Regions from separate parts of the Rhizobium sp. BG4 genome, predicted to be linked through region 2. Evidence: riboswitches for the same ligand, from Rfam matches in the RefSeq annotation. Region 2 holds a riboswitch; each other region holds the start of a gene.
The links. Region 2 has a riboswitch for cobalamin ahead of cobU (bifunctional adenosylcobinamide kinase/adenosylcobinamide-phosphate guanylyltransferase). Riboswitches for the same ligand answer to the same signal wherever they lie in the genome.

Region 1 (6,779 bases), on a different replicon from region 2:
CCGGAGATCCTGCATCTCTGGGCCAAGGATGTGGTGGCCGAAGCGATCAAGCAGCACGAGGCGCGCACGCGAACCAAGGTCGCCTTCACCTCAAGCGGCACGAATGCCGATCTGCCCCCGGCGCTGAAGACGTGCATCTACCGCTTCGTGCAGGAGGGGCTCAACAATGCCTACCGACATGCCGGCGCCAACGGTCAGCGTGTCCGATGTCGGATCGACATGCCGGTCATCTCGATTTCGGTCGAGGATGACGGTCTGCCTCCGGGGACGCTGCCGCTTGCGGCGCGCGAAGGGGGAATGGGCCTTTACGGCCTTCGCCAGCGCATCGAAAGCTTCGGCGGGTCGCTGACCATCGGCAAGCGCCCGGATGGCGGCATGGTGCTGGCGATGACGCTGGAACTGCAGCAGGCGGATGCCGCCGCCCATTGAGCCGGAACTAGCCGAATTGATAGGTAGCTATAAGCATAGATGTGGCATAGACACAAATACGATGAAGTTAACCAAGCATTAAAATCCAGCTTTATGTTTTGCTCTGATTACATTAGAGCTGTTGGATAGAAAGACGAGGGGGTTATTCGTCATCATGTCTATCTCGGTCGCGTTCGTAGATGATCATCCAATATTACTGGATGGACTGGTTAATCTTTACTCCGCTAAGGATGACCTCCGGGTCACGGCGCGCGGGGAGAATGCCATCGACGCCCTGAAGATCGTCGAGGAGCATCGTCCCGATGTCCTCGTCACCGATCTCAGCATGCCGGGCGACACGCTGGCGGCGCTTGAGCTGATCCAGAAGAACTACGAAGGCACCAAGGTCGTGGTCTTCACGGCGACCGCCAATATCGACACGGCGATCCAGGTTCTCAATCTCGGCGTCTGCGGCTATGTGCTGAAGGGCAGCACGGCACGCGATCTCTACGAGGCGATCAAGACCGTCCATGACGGCAGCACTTTCATCACGCCGGGCTTTGCCACCAAGGTCATCCTGTCGATGAAGACGGCGGAAATCCGCCGCAAGGCGCAGATGCAGAAGCGGCTCAGCGCCCGCGAGGAGCAGATCGTCAACTACCTGCTGCAGGGCAAGACCAACCGCGAAATCGCCAGCATGCTCGATATCAGCGAGAAGACCGTCAAGCACTACATGACGCTGCTGATGCAGAAACTCGACGCCCGCAATCGCGTCGAAGTCGTGCTCGCGGCGCAGAAGCTGCAGGCGCCGGTCGAGACCAGCGCTCCGTCCTCGATGCTTCTCTCCTGAGCTGAGAAACTAGGCCGGCAATGCTGCCGGCTGGCCGCGGCCGAGCGAGAAGCGGATGCGGTATTCGGCCGGCGAAAGGCCGAGAATCTTCCTGAAAACCTTCCGGTATGTCTTCGGATCCTCGTAGCCGCTTTGCCAGGCCACCTGCTCGATCGTCATATGCGACCGCTCCAGCAACTCGCGGGACTTGGCGATCCGCAGGCGCTGGCAGTATTCGGTCGGATTGATGCCCGTCGCCTTCTGGAAGCGGCGCAGGAAGGTGCGCTCGCCAAGCCCGGCGCGCTCGGCCATGGCAAGCAGCGTCAATCCTTTCACGTTCGTCCCATGTAGCCAGTGCTGGATCTTCAGGATCACGGTGTCGCCATGATCGAGCTTCGGCGAGAAGGTGGCGTAGTAGCTCTGCTCGCGGGCGCCGGGATCAACCAGCATGAAGCGCGCGGTCGCCAGCATGACGCTCGAGCCCATCAGCCGGTCTACGAGTTTCAGCCCGAGATTGATCCAGGCCATCATGCCGCCGGCAGTCATGATATCGCCCTCGTCGATGATCAGCTTGTCGGTATTGACGCCGACATCGCCGTAGCGACTGGCGATTAGCTCCTGATGCGACCAGTGGGTGGTGATCGTGCGGCCGGAGGCGAGCCCGGTTTCTGCGAGCAGATAGGCGCCGCCGCAGACCGAGCAAATCGTCGTACCCTCGGCGTGGCGGGCGCGGATCCAGCCGGGAAGGCCGCCCATGCGGCGGCCGACCGGCAGGTCGTTCAGCGTTGGCGGCAAGATCAGCGCCATCAGCTTCTCGCCGGTGCCGGGCTGGCTTTCGAACATCTTGCGGACGGAACCATCCTCCTGCAGGTGCCAGTGGCTGACGCGCACCTGCGGCGCGGTCTCGCTGTGCTCGGCCGCCTGCATGCCGGCCACCTGGAACATGTCGGTCAGACCATAGATCGCCGACATCAGGGCACCCGGATAAATGACGATGCCGATATCCACCGGCGCGTCCAAAGCCGCTTTTGTCAATTCCGCCCCCATCGTTGTCAGCTTCGCCCGTCGAGAGCCTAGGCCCGCGGGTCTATCAAATCAACCAGCGCACCGGACAGGACGCGACGAGATCTGAGAGACCAACCGGAGGACAGGACAATGGCACAGGCAACCGCAGCAACCGCAATGATTTCCCGCAGAAACATGCTGGCCGGCGCATTCGGCGCAGCAGCGACGGCAACCGCACTTTCCACCATCGCAACCCCAGCCAAGGCCGAAACGAAGGCCAACCAGAGCAACGAAGGAACACGGACCATGGGCAGCAGGATCATCACCCGCGACGGCGTCGAGATCTATTACAAGGACTGGGGCAAGGGCCAGACGGTCATCCTCAGCCACGGCTGGCCGCTTTCGGCCGACAGCTGGGAAGCGCAGGCCTTCCATCTCGCCAATAACGGCTTCCGCGTCATCACCCATGACCGCCGCGGTCACGGCCGGTCCAGCCAGCCGTGGGACGGCAACGACATGGACCACTATGCCGATGACCTCTCCGATCTCATCGGGCAGCTCGATCTCAAGGAGATCATCCTGATCGGCTTTTCGACCGGCGGCGGCGAGATCAGCCGCTATATCGGGCGCCATGGCACAGGCCGCGTCGCCAAGGCCGGCCTCATCTCCGCCGTGCCGCCGCTGATGGTCAAAACAGACAAGAACCCGGGCGGCCTGCCGAAGGAAGTTTTCGACGGCATCCAGGCAGCGAGCCTCAAGGATCGTTCGCAGCTCTACAAGGATATCGCCGGCGGCCCGTTCTTCGGCTTCAACCGTCCGGGTGCCAAGGCTTCGCAGGGCATGATCGACAGCTTCTGGATGCAGGGCATGATGGGCGGCCACAAGAACACCTACGACAGCGTCGTCGCCTTCTCGCAGACCGATTTTACCGAGGATCTGAAGAAGTTCGACGTGCCGACGCTGATCGTGCATGGAGACGACGACCAGATCGTGCCGATCGATGCCGCCGGGCGTACTTCCAAGACGCTCATCCCGCACGCGATCCTCAAGGTTTATCCCGGTGCGCCGCATGGCCTGACGGATACCCACAAGGATCAGCTGAACGCTGATCTTCTCGAATTCGCCCGTTCGTAACCCCTGTCGCGGGCGGCGCCATCGATCCCGGCGCCGCCCTGCCTTACACCGAAACCGGAGGATGTTCAGATGACCCGCATGACCGAAACCAAGCCCTACAGCTTCGAACATGGTGCATTCGACATAACCGTCTTCAGCGATGGTTTCATCATGCTGCCGGACCAGATCATTCTGCCGGATACGCCGGCGGAGGATCGCCCCGCCATCCTCGGCCGTATCGGCGGCGATGCGACGGCCGCTCCTTTCCAGGTCAACATTCCGCTGATCCGGTCCGGCAAGGATTTGATCCTCGTCGACAACGGATCGGGCACGCGCTTTCAGGATACCGCGGGCCGCCTCGTAGGAAATCTGAAGGCCGCCGGCATCGACCCTGAAGCGATCACCAAGGTGATCTTCACCCATGTTCATCCCGATCACTCCGGCGCCACGGTCAATTCCGACGGAACGCTGCTCTATCCGAATGCCGACTACTATGTCAGCGAAGCGGAATGGGCCTTCTGGACGGACAAGGATTTCGAGATCCACATGCCCGAAGCGCTTCACGGCTTTGCCCGTGGCGCCCAGCGTGATCTGAACGCCGTCAGGGATCGCCTGACGCTGGTAAAGCCCGGCGACGAGATCGTCTCCGGCATGCAGGCGGTCAGCACGCGCGGGCATACGCCCGGCCATATCTCGCTCGAGCTTCGCGGCCGCGACAATCTGCTGATCACCGGCGATGCGGCAACCAGCAATGTCGTCTTCTTCGAGCACCCGGACTGGCACTTCGGCTTCGACACCGAGCCGGAGATCGCGCTCGCAAACCGCAAGATGGTGCTCGACCGCGCCGCCGGCGAGAAGCTCAAGCTGCTCGGCTACCACTGGGCCTATCCCGGTGTCGGCTATGCCGAGCGGCAGGGCACCGCATATCGATTTTCGGCTGCGGATTGATCGCGGGAGGGGAGTGGGCGGCCTTGATACAAAGGCTGCGTTTACTCCCCATTCACCATGTTCGCCGGATTTCCCCACTTTCCTCAGTGCTGTTGGCAAACAAATTATTGACGCTGATTTTGACTCGCGTACTATATCTAGTGTTCGAGGTTCTCGCGATTCGTAGGGATCGTGGGCTAAGACGGGAATTCGGTGAGACCCGCTGCAAGGCGGGACAATGCCGGAGCTGCCCCCGCAACTGTAAGCGGCGAGCATCTGTCCCATTTCGGGTCACTGGGTCATGAAGACCCGGGAAGGCCGGGATGAATGTGATGATCCGCAAGCCAGGAGACCTGCCTTGAGCGAAAAACGTCCACGGGCGGGGTGTCCGGCTGGCGAGCGATGAGGTGAGCGCATGATGCGGCTCTTCGCTTCCTCCGGTGTGTCCTGCATGAGCCACTTCGGGGTGAAGTCTTATGTCTTTGAGTTTCAGATCATACCGGCGCGAATGACGGGCTGCTGACGCCCGGCAATCGGCAACGGCTGCCTTCCATTTCGATCTTCCCAAGCGCGGACATCGGCGGATGTCCGAGCGATATCCCATGCCTTCCAGTCACGAGGTTTTCACAATGAGCATCACCGTCTACAGCAAGCCCGCCTGCGTCCAATGCACCGCGACCACCCGCGCCCTCGACCGCCAGGGCATCGACTACACGATCATCGACGTTTCCACCGATAGCGCTGCCTACGAGCTGGTACAGGGTCTTGGCTACCGCCAGGTGCCCGTCGTCATCGCCGGCGAGCAGCATTGGGCGGGCTTCCGCCCTGACATGATCAGCGCGCTCGCCTGATCGGCTGCCGCGATGGGCGAGATCGTCTATTTTTCCAGCCGGTCGGAGAACACCCATCGTTTCGTCGAGAAGCTCGGCCTTCCCGCGCAGCGCATCCCCATTACCGGCGAGACCCTGCAGGCAGGGTCGCCCTATGTGCTTGTCGTCCCGACCTATAGCGGCGAGGGCGGCAAGGGGGCCGTTCCCAAACAGGTGATCCGTTTCTTGAACGATGCGGCAAACCGTTCGAACCTTCGCGGCGTGATCGCTGCGGGCAACAGCAACTTCGGCGAGACCTACGGGCTCGCCGGCGACATCATCTCGCGCAAATGCCAGGTGCCGTACCTCTACAGGTTCGAGCTTCTCGGCACGGCCGACGACGTCGCCAATGTCAAACACGGATTGGAACGATTTTGGACACGGCAGTTCTCGAGCGCCCCTTGAAGGCGCAGGCCGCTGATGCCGCGTTGGATTATCACGCGCTGAACGCGATGCTGAACCTCTATGACGGCGAGGGGAAGATCCAGCTGGACAAGGACCGGCAGGCGGCCAAGCAATATTTCCTGCAGCACGTCAACCAGAACACCGTCTTCTTCCATAACCTCCGGGAGAAGCTCGATTATCTGGTGACCGAGGGCTATTACGAGCAGGAGGTGCTTGACCAGTATTCGTTCAATTTCGTCCGCGATCTCTTCGATCACGCCTATGCCAAGAAATTCCGGTTTCCGACCTTCCTCGGCGCCTTCAAATACTACACCAGCTACACGCTGAAGACCTTCGACGGGAAGCGCTATCTGGAGCGCTACGAAGACCGTATCTGCATGGTGGCGCTGGCGCTGGCGCGCGGCAACGAGGCGCTCGCCCGCGATATGGTCGACGAGATCATTTCCGGGCGCTTCCAGCCGGCGACGCCGACCTTCCTCAATGCCGGCAAGAAGCAGCGCGGCGAGCTCGTCTCCTGCTTCCTGATGCGGGTCGAGGACAATATGGAATCGATCGGCCGCTCGATCAATTCGGCGCTGCAGCTTTCCAAGCGCGGCGGCGGCGTGGCGCTGTCGCTGACCAACATCCGCGAGGCCGGTGCGCCGATCAAGCATATCGAGAACCAGTCGTCGGGCATCATTCCGGTGATGAAGCTCCTGGAAGACGCATTCTCGTACGCCAACCAGCTCGGCGCGCGGCAGGGGGCCGGTGCGGTCTATCTGAATGCGCATCACCCCGATATCATGCGCTTCCTCGATACCAAGCGCGAAAATGCCGACGAGAAGATCCGCATCAAGACGCTGTCGCTCGGCGTCGTCATCCCCGACATCACCTTCGAGCTCGCCAAGAACAACGAGGACATGTACCTGTTCTCGCCCTATGACGTGGAACGCGTCTACGGCGTGCCCTTCACCGAGATCTCGGTCAGCGAAAAGTATCGCGAGATGGTGGCCGACAGCCGCATCCGCAAGAAGAAGATCAAGGCACGCGACTTCTTCCAGGTGATCGCCGAAATCCAGTTCGAGAGCGGCTATCCCTACATCATGTTCGAGGACACGGTGAACAAGGCGAACCCGATCGCCGGGCGCATCACCATGAGCAATCTCTGCTCGGAGATCCTGCAGGTCAGCGAGGCCAGCGAATATAACGACGACCTGTCCTACAAGCATATGGGCAAGGACATC
Region 2 (6,779 bases):
GTCGGCGCGCATCAGCTTGCCGACCGTCAGGTTGCGGATCCAGCCGACATCATGGGCGCTGCGAATGCTTTCGCCGCGCAGATGGAAGCGCCATGTGGCGAAGGAGTAGCCGAAGGTGGTGCGCACGACGAGCGAGGATGTGATGACAGCGGCGAGCACCAGGGCGGTGATCGGGAAGTCGCCGGTGATCTCGAGCGCCAGGAAGGTCATCGTCAACGGTCCGCCGATGATGGCGACGGCGAGCGAACTCATGCCGACGACGGCATAGACCTCCGGTGTCAGTGACGCATGTGCAAAGAACGGCGCCGAATAGGCGAAGAGCTTGCCGAGCAGGGCGCCCATGAACAGCGAGGCGAAGAACAGGCCGCCCCTGAAGCCGGAGCCGATCGATACGGCGGAGGCGAAGGATTTCAACAGCAGAATGCCGATCAGCGCCGGGATCGCCACCTGGTGCGACAGGTTGAGATGCAGGGCGCCATGGCCTGCCGAGAGCACTTGCGGCGAAATCATCGCCAGCAGGCCGACGACGATGCCGCCGAGCGCCGGGCGGGCATAGGTCGGCACCGAGCTCTTTCGCGCCAGTTCCTCGATGAAGGAGACGCCCTGCATGATCAGGATGCCGGCCCCCGCGCAGCAACCGCCGAGCAGGATCGCCGGAACGTAGTCGGCTGGAACGACGCTGCCGAATTGGCCGACATCGATGGTAAAGTCGCTGCCGGCAAGCAGGCGGGCGATCAGCGTCGAGAGCAGGGCGGAAACGACGACGGGAGTCAGCGACACGATCGTGTATGTGCCGATGATCAGCTCGAAAGCGTAGAAGGCGCCCGTCAGCGGCGCGTTGAAGGCGGCGGCGATGGCGCCGGCCGCGCCGCAGCCGACCAGCACGCGCAGATCGGCGCGGCGCAGCTGCAGCTTCAGGCCGAGCTTGGAGGCAAGACCGGCCGCAAGCTGCGTATAGCCGGCCTCGAGGCCGACCGAGGCGCCGAAGCCGTTGGAGATCAGGTTCTGGATCGCGACGATCACGCTATCGGTCAGCGACAGGCGGCCGCCATGCAGCGCGTTCGCCTCGATCGGGTCGACCATCGGCTTCTTGCGCGTTCTGCTGAGGATGAACAGCAGCAGGCCGAGAAGCAGGCCGCCGCAGATCGGCGCCAAGAGCAGGAGCAGCTTGTTGTCGATCTCGGACGAGCTCAGGCGGTCGACATCGCTGATGCCGAAAATCAGGCTGTGCATTTCGCGCGAGATCAGGCTCATGCCGGTCACCGCGCAACCAGCGATGATGCCGACAGCGCCGCCCGCGAAAACCATGCCCATTTCATTCTGGCGCGCTAGGGCGCGCAGCCGCGCCATATCGAATTTGAGATGGCGCCGCGCCAGGCGGCCGATGTCGGTTTTCGTGAGCATGATGACAGAACTAGGCGATGGAATGCAGGATCAAGGAAGCGCGCTTTTTGCGCCGCATGATTTCGCGAGCAATTGCCGCAAAAGCGAGGCGGTCGCAAGCGAAATATCGACTTAAGTCAATGAATTTAATAGACTATCTGTTTGGTAGACTCAGTCGGGTTAAGAGCGGGCTGTTTGGATTGCCCTGGCATCGATTGACTTCGCATGGCCGCACGCCTAACGATGCTTTCAATTACGGATGGTTCCGGGGCGGCGGTTGCCGCTCGGGATGAAAAGGGAATGTGACGGGGCGGACCCAAGCCGGGCGCCTTCATCACAGCCGACCCCGCGACTGTAGAGCGGTCAGGGTCTTCCATCCGGTGCATCGGCACCGCTGCCTGATCGCTGCATTCCGCAGCAGGGCAATGGCTGACGCGCATCGGAAAAGCCACTGGAAATGCATCGTGATCAGCCGGGGCAGGACGCCTCTAATTCTACGAATCGTCCGCCTTTTCACGAGAATGCAGCCGGGAAGGCGAGGAAGATCCGCTGGCACGATCAGGGATGGCCTTTCGGCCGTCCCTGTCGGGGCCTGAAGCCGCGAGCCAGGAGACCTGCCATCTGTGCCGGGCGAAGAGCCCTTTGGGCATTCCCGCCCGCTGCCAGCACGGAGGTTGTCATGGCTGAAACGAGAATTTTCATGTCGCTATATGCGGCGCCTCAGAGGGGTTCCCCCATTCCTGTGGCCTTAGGGCTGCGCCCACGGGATGTCACAGGAATCCAGCGTGCCCAAGTCCTTGGGCACGGGAGACTCATTTCCTTGTTGCTGCGATTCATTCACGGCGCCGACGCGCCGTGGCTGGATTCCTGTGGCAAGCACAGGAATGAGGGAAGACCGAGAGATATGTGCCCCAGCACGGTGGCCTTCGCATGAGCAGTGCGACTTTCATCCTCGGCGGCGCCCGGTCCGGCAAATCCCGCTTCGCTGAAAATCTCATCACCGACACCGGTCTCGAACGTCACTATGTGGCGACAGGGCGGGCGTGGGACGAGGAGATGCGGGCGCGGATCGAGCAGCATCGGGCCGATCGCGGGCCGTCGTGGCAGACGCATGAGGAGCCGCTGCAGCTTGCCGAGCGGCTTGCGGCAATCGACGGCGAGGGGCGGGCGATCCTGGTCGATTGCCTGACGCTCTGGGTTACCAATCTGATGATGGACGAGCGCGATGTGGCGGCGGAAAGTGCCGCGCTCGCGGCCTGGCTGCCGAAGGCGAAGGCGCGGCTCGTTCTTGTTTCCAATGAAGTCGGCCTCGGGATCGTTCCCGAAAACCGGATGGCGCGGGATTTTCGCGACCATGCCGGGCGGCTGCACCAGATGATCGCGGCCTCCGCCGCGGACGTGTATTTTATCGCGGCAGGCCTGCCGCTGAAGATGAAGGGTTGAACGAATGAACCAGCAGAAGATCCCCGCAACCGTGATCACCGGCTTCCTCGGGGCCGGCAAGACGACGATGATCCGCAACCTGCTTTCCAATACCGGCGGCAAGAAGATCGCGCTGATCATCAACGAATTCGGCGATCTCGGCGTGGACGGCGACGTGCTGAAGGGCTGCGGTGCTGAAAATTGCACCGAGGACGATATCATCGAGCTCACCAATGGCTGCATCTGCTGCACCGTCGCCGACGATTTCATTCCGACGATGACCAAGCTTCTGGAGCGCGATCAGCGCCCCGACCACATCGTCATCGAGACCTCGGGTCTGGCGCTGCCGCAGCCGCTGGTCGCCGCCTTCAACTGGCCGGACATCCGCAGCGAAGTCACCGTCGACGGCGTCATCACCGTCGTCGATAGCGCCGCAGTCGCGGCCGGCCGCTTTGCCGACGACCATGATGCCGTCGAGGCGCGCCGCGTCGAGGACGAATCCCTCGATCACGAAAGCCCGATCGAGGAGCTGTTCGAGGATCAGCTGACCTGCGCCGATCTGATCGTTCTCAACAAGACCGACCTGCTCGATGCGGCCGGCATTATCCGTGTCCGCGACGAGGTTGCGTCGCGTATTTCACGCAAACCTGCGCTGATCGAAGCGAAGAACGGCGATGTCCCGGCAAGCGTTCTGCTCGGCCTTGGCATCGGCACGGAAGAAGACATCGCCAACCGCAAGTCCCATCACGAGCTGGAGCACGAGGACGGCACGCCGCATGACCACGACGAGTTCGACAGCTTCGTCGTCGAGCTCGGCACGCTTGCCGATCCCGCCGGTTTCATCGAGAAGCTGAAGGGCGTGATCGCAGAGCATGACGTGCTGCGCCTGAAGGGCTTTGCCGATGTCTCCGGCAAGCCGATGCGCCTGCAGATCCAGGCTGTCGGCAGCCGCATCGACCAGTATTTCGACCGTGCCTGGGCACCGGGCGAAACCCGCGGCACGCGCCTCGTCGTCATCGGCTTGCACGATATGGACGAAGCTGCCGTGCGCAAGGCGATCGAGGCGCTGGTCTGATCCATGCATCTACTCCTCGCCCAGAAAGGAACGATCAGCGACGGTGACGAGGCGACCGATCTCGGCCAGTCACCCGGCGACATCCTGTTCCTTTCTGCGGCGGACACGGAGCTTGCGGCAATCGCCGCCGCTCATGGGCAGGGTGGCGGCAATCCGCTGACGCTGCGCGTCGCCAGCCTGATGAGCCTGAAACACCCGATGTCCGTCGATGCCTATGTCGAGCGGACGGCGCGGCACGCAAAGCTGATTATCGTCCGGGCGCTCGGGGGAGCGAGCTATTTTCACTATGCTCTGGAGGCACTGCATGCCTGCGCAGCCCTCAGTGGCGCGCGGATTGCGGTGCTGCCCGGAGATTCCAAGCCGGATGCCGGGCTGACGCCATTCTCCAATGTCGATCTCGATGATCTCAATGCGCTCTGGTCCTATCTGATCGAAGGCGGCGACGAGAATTCGCGGCGGTTTCTGGATTATGCGGCGGCGATGGTTGCCGGTGGAGAGAAGCCGGGTGCGGCTGCTCCGTTGATGAAGGCGGGGATATGGTGGCCGGGGCGGGGTGTTGTTGGTGTCGAGGAGTGGCGGGCGCTTTCGGATCGGCTGCTGTCCGCGATACCCCCCTCTGCCTTGCCAGGCGGCCGGGGTCGAGCCACGGGTCTCGACCTGCTCTGCGAGCCCCCCACAAGGGGGAGATCGACTCGCGGCGCGCTTCCTCCCAGACAATGCAGGTTGAAGCGAGCGGTCGAGCCCAGCCAATCTCCCCCCTTGTGGGGGAGATGTCCGGCAGGACAGAGGGGGGTAACCCACTCTCGACCGAAGCCCCCATCGCCGCCATCAGCTTCTACCGAGCCCTCGTCCAGAGCGGCGAAACCAAGCCGATCGAAGCGATGATCGAGGCGCTGGCAACCGAAGGCCTGCGGCCACTCCCGGTCTTTGCCTACAGCCTCAAGGACCCGGTTTCCACCGGCATTCTCGAAAGCGTCTTTGCTGCCGCCGCGCCCGATATCGTCGTCAACACAACAGGATTTGCGGTCTCCGCGCCAGGTGCCGACCGCCAGCCGACAATCCTCGAAGCCAGCGGCGCCGTCGTGCTGCAGGCGATCTTCTCGGCATCCTCGAAGGAGGCATGGAGCGGTTCATCGCAAGGTCTCTCGGCCCGCGATCTCGGCATGAACGTCGCGCTTCCCGAAGTCGATGGCCGGGTGCTGTCGCGCGCCGTCTCGTTCAAGGCGGCGGCGCGTTACGATGCCAGTGTCGAGGCCAATATCGTCGGCAGCGAGCCGGATGCCGGGCGGATGCGCTATACGGCGAGACTTGCCGTCCACTGGGCGAGGCTGAGGCGCAAGACGGCGGCAGAGCGGCGGGTCGCGCTTGTGATGGCCAACTATCCGAACCGCGACGGGCGGCTCGGCAACGGCGTGGGGCTCGATACGCCCGCCGGGACCGTCGAGGTGCTGAAGGCGTTGCGCGAGGCGGGTTACGGCATCGATGCGTACCCGGCGGACGGCGATGCGCTGATGCGGCATCTGATGGACGGGCCGACCAATTCCGGACGTGACGGGCGCGTGGTCCGCGAGCGGCTTTCATCGAGTCGATACAAGGCTTTCTTCGAAAGTCTTCCGAAAAAGATTCAAGATGAGGTGACGGCGCGATGGGGCGGCCCGGAGGCGGATCCCTATTTCGTCGACGGCGGCTTTGCCCTGCCGTTTTCGCGGCTGGGCAACGTGCTGGTCGGCATCCAGCCCGCGCGTGGCTACAATATCGATCCGAAGGAAAGCTACCACTCGCCGGATCTGGTGCCGCCGCATGGCTATCTCGCTTTCTACGCCTTTCTGCGCCAGGAATTCGGCGCCGATGCCGTCATTCATATGGGCAAGCACGGCAATCTCGAATGGCTGCCGGGCAAGGCGCTGGCGCTGTCGGGGGAATGTTATCCGGAAGCGATCCTCGGGCCGCTGCCGCATCTCTATCCGTTCATCGTCAACGATCCCGGCGAGGGCACGCAGGCCAAGCGGCGCACCGCTGCCGTGATCATCGACCACCTGACGCCGCCGCTGACGCGGGCCGAGAGCTATGGGCCGCTGAAGGATCTGGAGGCGCTGGTCGACGAATATTACGAGGCCTCCGGCGGCGATCCGCGCCGTATCCGGTTGCTGTCGAAACAAATCCTCGACCTCGTCGCCGATATCGGCCTCGACAGCGATGCCGGGATTGCCAAGGGTGAGGCGGAGGACGAGGCGCTGAAGAAGCTCGACGCCTATCTCTGCGACCTCAAGGAAATGCAGATCCGCGACGGGCTGCATGTGTTCGGCGTGTCGCCTGAGGGGCGGTTGCTGACGGATCTGACGGTGGCGCTGGCGCGGGTGCCACGTGGGCTGGGGGAAGGTGGCGATCGGAGTTTGCAGCGGGCGATTGCGGGGGATTTGTTCGCAAACCCCTCCCCAACCCCTCCCCACAAGGGGGAGGGGCTTAAAGCGTTGCTGCCATCTCAATCCACAGCGGCCGAACCAGTTGAGGTTGGCCGATCCGTGGAGGCGATCTCGGCGCAAAGTCCCTCCCCCTTGTGGGGAGGGGTTGGGGAGGGGTTTTCCTTCGATCCCCTCGACTGCAACATGGCCGCCCCCTGGGCCGGCTCCAGACCCTCGATCCTCGCCGAACTCCTCGACACCCCTGGCGCACCAATGGCGACACCGTCGAGCGCATTGAGCTGCTCGCCGCCAAGCTCGTCTCCGGCGAAACACAGTGCCCTTCCGCCTGGCCGCAAACCCGGCAGGTGCTCACCACCATCGAATCCCACCTGAAACCTTCGATTCTCGCCTGCGGCCATGCCGAAATCTTGGCGCTCCTCACCGGTCTCGACGGCCGTTTCGTGCCTCCCGGCCCCTCGGGCGCGCCCACACGCGGG
Region 3 (6,779 bases), 140 kb from region 2:
GCCGCGCCCGCGGCGGCCCAAACGAGTGCGATCTGCGAGGATCTGCGCGGCCGTCTTGCCGACCTGCCGCAGGTGATCGGCAACGGCCCGGAAATCCGCCAATATGCAAGCGCCATAGCCGAGCAGAACCTTGAGCTTCGCAAGCTGCGCAACGACCTGCGCAGCAACGGCTGCACCGTCGACAGCATGGTCGTCATCGGCGGCGAGAATGCCGGCTACTGCAGCGACCTGCAGGAATCCGAAGCGCGGATGATCGACAACATCCACTACCTCCAGGACCGCCGCAACCAGCTGCGCGAATCCGGCGGCAGCGATATCAACGAACGCCGCCAGCTGATGGCCGCCCTCGACGACAACGGCTGCAACGACGATCCGGGCTATCAACCGGACGAGCGCGCCTATGAACCGGCGCCAAGCACTGAAGAACAGGCGATGCGCGGCGATACCTTCATCCCGCTCGGCAATGGCGAGGAAGGCAACACGCAATATGGCGTGCCGCGCGGCGAGATGATGTCGCATGTCAGCACCATGTGCGTGCGCACCTGCGACGGCGGCTTCTTCCCGATCAGCACCAACGCCACCTCGATCGATTTCAGCCGCGATGCCTCGACCTGCTCGAAAATGTGCCCCGGCATCGAGACCGAGCTTTTCTATCAGGACGTTTCGAACACCGACGCCGCCAACATGGTCTCGGCCGCAACGGGCGCCCGCTACGGCGCCATGCCGAACGCCTTCGCCTACAAGAACCGCGCTCCCGGCGAAAAGTCGTCCTGCACTTGCAATCTGACTGCCTATTACGAGCAGATGCGCAAAAACCAGACCGCCAGCGCGCCGCCGCCGAAGGGCTCGATCACGACGATCACCACCAAACCGCCGGCAACGGCGGCTCCTGCGCCCGCCGCGCCACAGGTGCAGGTCCCCGACCGGCCCTATGAGCCGCAAAATAGCAAGGTCCGCCAGGTCGGCCCGCAATTCCTCGCAGGCGACCAAGGCAGCATCGATCTGAAGAACCCGGCAACATCAGGCCCACAGCCGCAGCAGCAACAGCAGAACTAACCGGCATAGACTGAACGTCGACCGGTCCTAGCGGCGGCCCCAGCCATCGCGGAAGACCAGCTCCTCGAGCGGCAGCCGCTGCCGCCAGCCTTTGACGGCGAGTTCCGGCTCCCGGTAGAGCTCGTCGACATAGCCGACGCAGAGCCAGGCAACGATCTCGATATGCGCGGGCACGCCGAGGATCTCCTTGAGTTCGTTCTCATGGAAGATGCTGACCCAGCCGACGCCGACGCCTTCGGCCCGCGCTGCGAGCCACAGGTTCTGCACTGCGCAAACGGTCGAATAGCTGTCCATCCGCGGATTATGCGTACGCCCCAGCACCACCTCGCCGCTGCGCGTCGGATCGCAGGTGATGCAGAGGCCGAGCGGCGCCTTGAGGATGCCTTCGAGCTTCAGCGACCGGTAGGTCGCCTGCCGCTCGCCATCGAACATCCCGGCCGCCTCATGGTTGGCCCGATCGAACGCCTCCCACACCCGCCGCCTCACAGCGGCATCGTCGACGACGATGAAATTCCACGGCTGCATGAAGCCGACCGACGGCGCGTGATGCGCGGCCGAAAGCAGCCGCATCAGCACATCCTCGGGTACCGGATCCGGCAAAAACTGGTCGCGCACATCGCGCCTGGTCTTGATCGCCCGGTAGACGGCATCGCGCTCGTCACCGGAAAAAGCGGATGCGCGCTGCAGCGCATCCCCGCTCAAGGGTCGCATCGTCAAATCCCCAACAACGCAACCGACCCGCCGTCCGCGCGGGATCAGTCTATGATGCCAGGCCGGTCTTCTGACTTGGCGTCATCCGCCCGCCGCAGCCTTCCCGGGATCACCCAGTGGCATGATGCGGCAGGCGTCAGCCTTACAGCGTTGGGCACGTTCCGGTCTTCCACCGGATTCCCGATTCTCCCGCCATGGCGGGCACCTGACACGACCGTCATGCCCGCTTTTCAGCAGCCTATCAAGAGGCCGGGAAATAGCGCACATAGGCAAACTCATCACCATCCGGTGACCAGCAGGGAACATTGATCGTGCCCTGCCCGCCGAACAGTTCGAACAGCGTCGTCAGGTTGCCGCCATCCATGTCCATCAGCCGCAGCCTGACATGCAGGTCGCGCGGGTGATCGAAGACATCTGGATCGTAGGAGAGGATCAGCACCTTGTCGTTAGCAGGTGCCGGATGCGCAAACCAGTTGCCGTAATTGTCGTGGGTCACCTGCTCCAGCCCGGTACCGTCAGGATGGATGCGCCAGATCTGCATCAGCCCGGTGCGGCTGGAATTGAAATAGATCCACTGCCCGTCGAAGGAATAGTCCGGCCCGTCATTGCGCCCCTCGCCATGCGTCAACCGCCGCTCCGCGCCGCCATCGACCGCTATCGTGTAGATGTCGAAGATATCGTCGCGGATACCGCAATAGGCCAATTCCTTGCCGTCGGGCGACCAGCCGTGCCAGTAGGACGGAAGATTGGTGGTCACCTGCTTCGGCGCCCCGCCTTCCGCTGGAAGCGTATAGATGCAGGATTTGCCGTATTCCGTCTTATCGGAAATCACATACCGCTTTCCATCGGGCGAAATGCCGTGATCGTTGTTGCAGGCGGCGGCAAAGCCGGTGTCGACCTGCTTCAGCCCGCCCTCACCATCCGGTGACAAGCGGTAGAGCAACCCGTCGCCGTTCAGCAGCAGATAGCGCCCGTCAGGCGAAAAGTTCGGTGCCTCGATCAGCTGCTCCGTCTGGAAAACCACCCGGCTCTGGCCAGTGCGGATATTGTAGATCTCGACCGAACTGCGCATGCATGCCTCCCGCATTGTACGGCGGTCCGGCTATCCGCCGTTCCGCTTCATTCTGATTTGCATGCGGTTTGTGCCATGCATCTGTGTCTCGATAAAGTCGCATCGCTTCAAAAGCGAACTGAGGTTCGGAGCGCCGAAATGCTGCGCCTTGAAGTCGGGATAGACCTGCCGCAGCAGGGTGCCGAGCTCGGCGATATCGAGCCAGCCTTCCTCCCTCAGCTTGGCAGTCTGCAGCGCCTGCGCGATATAGGGCCGGATGCTGGGCGATGGCTGCAGCGCCACGACCTTGGCCAGAGCCGGAAGGTTCGCCGGCGCCTCTAGCAGACGCAGCTCGAAAAAATCGTCGAACGACTCGCGCAGCAGCCTGGAAGCATTCGGCGCACCAAGCCCAATCGCCTGCTTGCCGCGCATTCGGATACGCGTCGCCAGATGGCCGATGTCACGATCACTGCTGGCGATGCAGAAAAGATCGATTGCCGAAGCTCCTAGATATTCCATCGCATCGACGGCAAGCAGGATATCCGCGCCGTTCTTGCCCGACTGGGAGCTGACCGCCGTCTGTAGACTGAGCGCATGCTTTCCGGCGGCCGCGACCCACGGCTGCGCAGCCTCCCGCGTGAAGTCGCCATAGGCGCGCCGCTCGATCAGGCGCCCGTAGCCCGAGGCTATGTCGATGATCTCACCCGCCGAGCGCGCCGGCAGGTTTTCGGTATCGATGAAGACGGCGACTTTCGTATCACGCACGATCACGACCTCCCGCGTTTCTGACGATAGAAACGCGGGAGAATGCGGAAGTCAGCAGCTTTCGGTTGATCGGGTTAACGATCGCTAACTGCGATCCCTAAACCGGTTGGTAATCGGGTAGCGGCGATCACGGCCGAAATTCTTCTTGGTGATCTTCACGCCCGGCGCCGACTGGCGGCGCTTGTATTCGGCGAGGTAGAGCAGATGCTCGACGCGGTGGACGGTAGCGACGTCATGACCGCGCGCCACGATCTCGTCGACGCCCATTTCCTTCTCGACGAGGCATTCGAGGATGTCGTCGAGCACTGGATAAGGCGGCAGCGAATCCTGGTCCTTCTGGTCCGGGCGAAGCTCGGCGGAGGGTGCCTTGTCGATGATATTCTGCGGGATGACGACGCCCGATGGACCCAGCGCATCCGGCGGCACATGTGCGTTGCGCCAGCGCGAGATTGCATAGACCTGCATCTTGTAGAGGTCCTTGATCGGATTGAAGCCACCGTTCATGTCGCCGTAGAGCGTGGCGTAACCGACAGACATTTCCGACTTGTTGCCTGTCGTGACCACCATCGAGCCGAACTTGTTGGAGATCGCCATCAGGATGACGCCGCGGGCGCGGCTCTGCAGGTTCTCTTCGGTGATGCCGCTATCTGTGCCTTCGAAGAGGTCCGACAGCGCCGAAGTGAAGCCCTTCACCGGCTCCTCGATGGGCACGATATCGTAGCGGCAGCCGAGCGCCCTGGCGCAATCGGCGGCGTCCTTCAGCGAATCCTCCGATGTGTAGCGGTAGGGCAGCATGACGGTGCGCACCCGCTCCTCGCCGAGCGCATCGACGGCAATCGCCGCGCAGATCGCCGAGTCGATACCGCCCGAAAGGCCGAGCACCACATTCTTGAAGCCGTTCTTGTTGACGTAGTCGCGGAAGCCGAGCAGGCAGGCGCGGTAGTCGGCCTCTTCCTTCTCCGGAACATGCGACATCGGCCCTTCGCTGCAGCGCCAGCCGTTCTCGCCGCGCTTCCAGGTCGTGACCGCAAGCGCCGGCTCGAACTGGCTCATCTGGAAGGCTAGCGACTTGTCGCCGTTAAAGGCGAAGCTGGCGCCATCGAAGACCAGTTCGTCCTGGCCGCCGAGCTGGTTTGCGAAGATCAGCGGCAGGCCGGTCTCGATGACCTGGCGCAGCGCCACCTGGTGGCGCACGTCCACCTTGCCGCGATAATAGGGCGAGCCGTTCGGCACCAGCAGGATTTCAGCGCCGCTTTCGGCCAGTGTCTCGCAGACGCCGAGATCGTTCCAGATCTCCTCGCAGATCGGCACGCCGATCCTGACGCCACGGAAATTCACCGGCCCCGGCATCGAGCCTTCGTCGAAGACGCGCTTCTCGTCGAACTCGCCGTAATTCGGCAAGTCGATCTTGTCGCGTAGCACCAGGATCTTGCCGCCATCGATGACCGCAACCGAATTGTGCCGCCCGGTTTCGCCCTGGCGGGGGAAGCCGACGATGACGCCCGGGCCGCCATCGGCCGTATCGGCAGCAAGATCGTCGACCGCCTTCTGGCAGGCTTTCAGGAAGGCCGGCTTCAGCACCAGGTCTTCTGGCGGATAGCCCGAAATGAAGAGCTCCGTCAAAAGCAGAAGGTCCGCGCCCTGGCGTGCCGCATCGGCGCGTGCCTCGCGGGCTTTCGCAAGATTTCCTGCAACATCGCCTACGGTGGGGTTCAGCTGCGCGACGGCGATACGGAGCGTGTTCAAGGGAGCGTTTTCCTGTGTCATGTCATTTATTTAGCGCGCGCGTCCTCGCCCCGCAACGTGCTCCGCCATGAAAAGCGGCAGTGTCTGATACGCGGAAAATTCAAATCCCAGGGAAAAGCAAGGAAACATTAATGGTTCATCTAGCGTTCATGGCGGGCATGTGACAGTTCGATGAAGTTTTTATGACGCCGCGAAATCGGCGGGAATGACATTGGAGTCCGCCTTGATCGCATCGGTCATGAAGTCCGCGCAGGCCAGAAGAATGGTGCTGCTTTCCACTGGTCTCGGCTCCAATGTCCGCTCTCCGGCTGCCCGCGGTGTCCTCAGCGTCGCGCTGACCTTGTCGATCGCGCTGCTCAGCGTCATCGCCGTCGAATGGATCGCCCGCAGCACGCTTGCCGATGTCGGCGATTTCCTGACCTCGACGGCCCGCCCCGGCATGACCACGGTGGCGATGCTGACCATCCTGATGCTGACGTTGGACGCCGCTTTCGGCCGCCGCCATCAATCCGCACTGATCGTCGTGCCGCTGGTGTTGATCCCGGCTTTCGTCTCGAACCAGAAGCAGCACTATCTCTCCGACCCGTTCTATCCGTCGGATATCCTGTTTGCCCGCCAGATCATGGAACTTCTGCCGGTGATGGTCCGTGACCGGCCCTTCACCGCGGTCGCCCTCGTCATCGGTATCGCGCTTCTCGGTGCCGGCATCGTCTTCGGCTGGCGCTATGCCTGGCGCACCTTCCCGAAGCTCTCGGGCCAGGCGCGTCTGCGCCGCCTCTGCCTCGGCCTGCCCGTTATCGCCGCCTTCGGCTCGCTGATGGATTATTCGCAATATTCCTATATCCGCGACCGCCTGCAGGTCGTGCCGATGATGTGGGACCAGAAGGAAAACTACCGCAGCAACGGTTTCATCCTGGCCTTCATCTTCAACGTGCCGATGGCCGATGTCGCGGCTCCGGCCGGGCTGAATACCGAAGCGCTGGATGCGATCCCTGCCCGCAACTACGGATATCTCGCCGGCCCGCGCGAAAAGCCTGATGTCATCATGCTAATGAGCGAATCCTTCTGGGATCCGACGCGGCTGAAGAACCTGAATTTCAGCGCCGACCCGATGCCGACGATCCGTGCGGCGCAATCCGGCTATGTCTTCTCGCCGGAATTCGGCGGCATGACAGCGAATGTCGAGTTCGAGGCGCTGACCGGCTTCTCGAATGCTTTCCTGCCCTATGGCAGCATTCCCTATCAGCAGTATATCCGCCGCGACATTCCCTCGCTCGCCACCTTCTTCCGCGGCGAAGGCTATGCGGCGCGCGCGCTGCATCCCTTCAGCGGCTGGTTCTGGAACCGCAACGAGGTCTACAAGGATTTCGGCTTCGAGGAATTCCGCACCGAGGAAACCCTTCCGCCGATGGAAAAGCGCGGCATCTTCGCCTCCGATGACTCGCTGATG

Region 1: linked by a shared signal. The riboswitch ahead of nrdH (glutaredoxin-like protein NrdH) and the one ahead of cobU (bifunctional adenosylcobinamide kinase/adenosylcobinamide-phosphate guanylyltransferase) in region 2 are both predicted to bind cobalamin.
Region 3: linked by a shared signal. The riboswitch ahead of bluB (5,6-dimethylbenzimidazole synthase) and the one ahead of cobU (bifunctional adenosylcobinamide kinase/adenosylcobinamide-phosphate guanylyltransferase) in region 2 are both predicted to bind cobalamin.

What each region holds. Positions count from the first base shown of each region.
Region 1 covers NZ_CP044126.1:1,324,937-1,331,715, forward strand. The annotation lists gene F2982_RS26230 (ATP-binding protein) at 1-429, shown strand, start outside; gene F2982_RS26235 (response regulator transcription factor) at 584-1,258, shown strand; gene F2982_RS26240 (helix-turn-helix domain-containing protein) at 1,268-2,272, opposite strand; gene F2982_RS26245 (alpha/beta hydrolase) at 2,393-3,376, shown strand; gene F2982_RS26250 (MBL fold metallo-hydrolase) at 3,446-4,303, shown strand; cobalamin riboswitch at 4,434-4,658, shown strand; gene nrdH (glutaredoxin-like protein NrdH) at 4,912-5,133, shown strand; gene nrdI (class Ib ribonucleoside-diphosphate reductase assembly flavoprotein NrdI) at 5,146-5,556, shown strand; gene nrdE (class 1b ribonucleoside-diphosphate reductase subunit alpha) at 5,526-6,779, shown strand, end outside.
Region 2 covers NZ_CP044125.1:3,609,968-3,616,746, forward strand. The annotation lists gene F2982_RS18085 (chloride channel protein) at 1-1,404, opposite strand, end outside; cobalamin riboswitch at 1,627-2,020, shown strand; gene cobU (bifunctional adenosylcobinamide kinase/adenosylcobinamide-phosphate guanylyltransferase) at 2,314-2,826, shown strand; gene cobW (cobalamin biosynthesis protein CobW) at 2,831-3,880, shown strand; partial or broken gene cobN (cobaltochelatase subunit CobN) at 3,884-6,779, shown strand, end outside.
Region 3 covers NZ_CP044125.1:3,747,394-3,754,172, reverse strand. The annotation lists gene F2982_RS18780 (DUF2865 domain-containing protein) at 1-1,056, shown strand, start outside; gene bluB (5,6-dimethylbenzimidazole synthase) at 1,084-1,767, opposite strand; cobalamin riboswitch at 1,810-1,991, opposite strand; gene F2982_RS18770 (PD40 domain-containing protein) at 2,009-2,839, opposite strand; gene F2982_RS18765 (NYN domain-containing protein) at 2,870-3,583, opposite strand; gene F2982_RS18760 (NAD+ synthase) at 3,668-5,350, opposite strand; gene F2982_RS18755 (LTA synthase family protein) at 5,553-6,779, shown strand, end outside.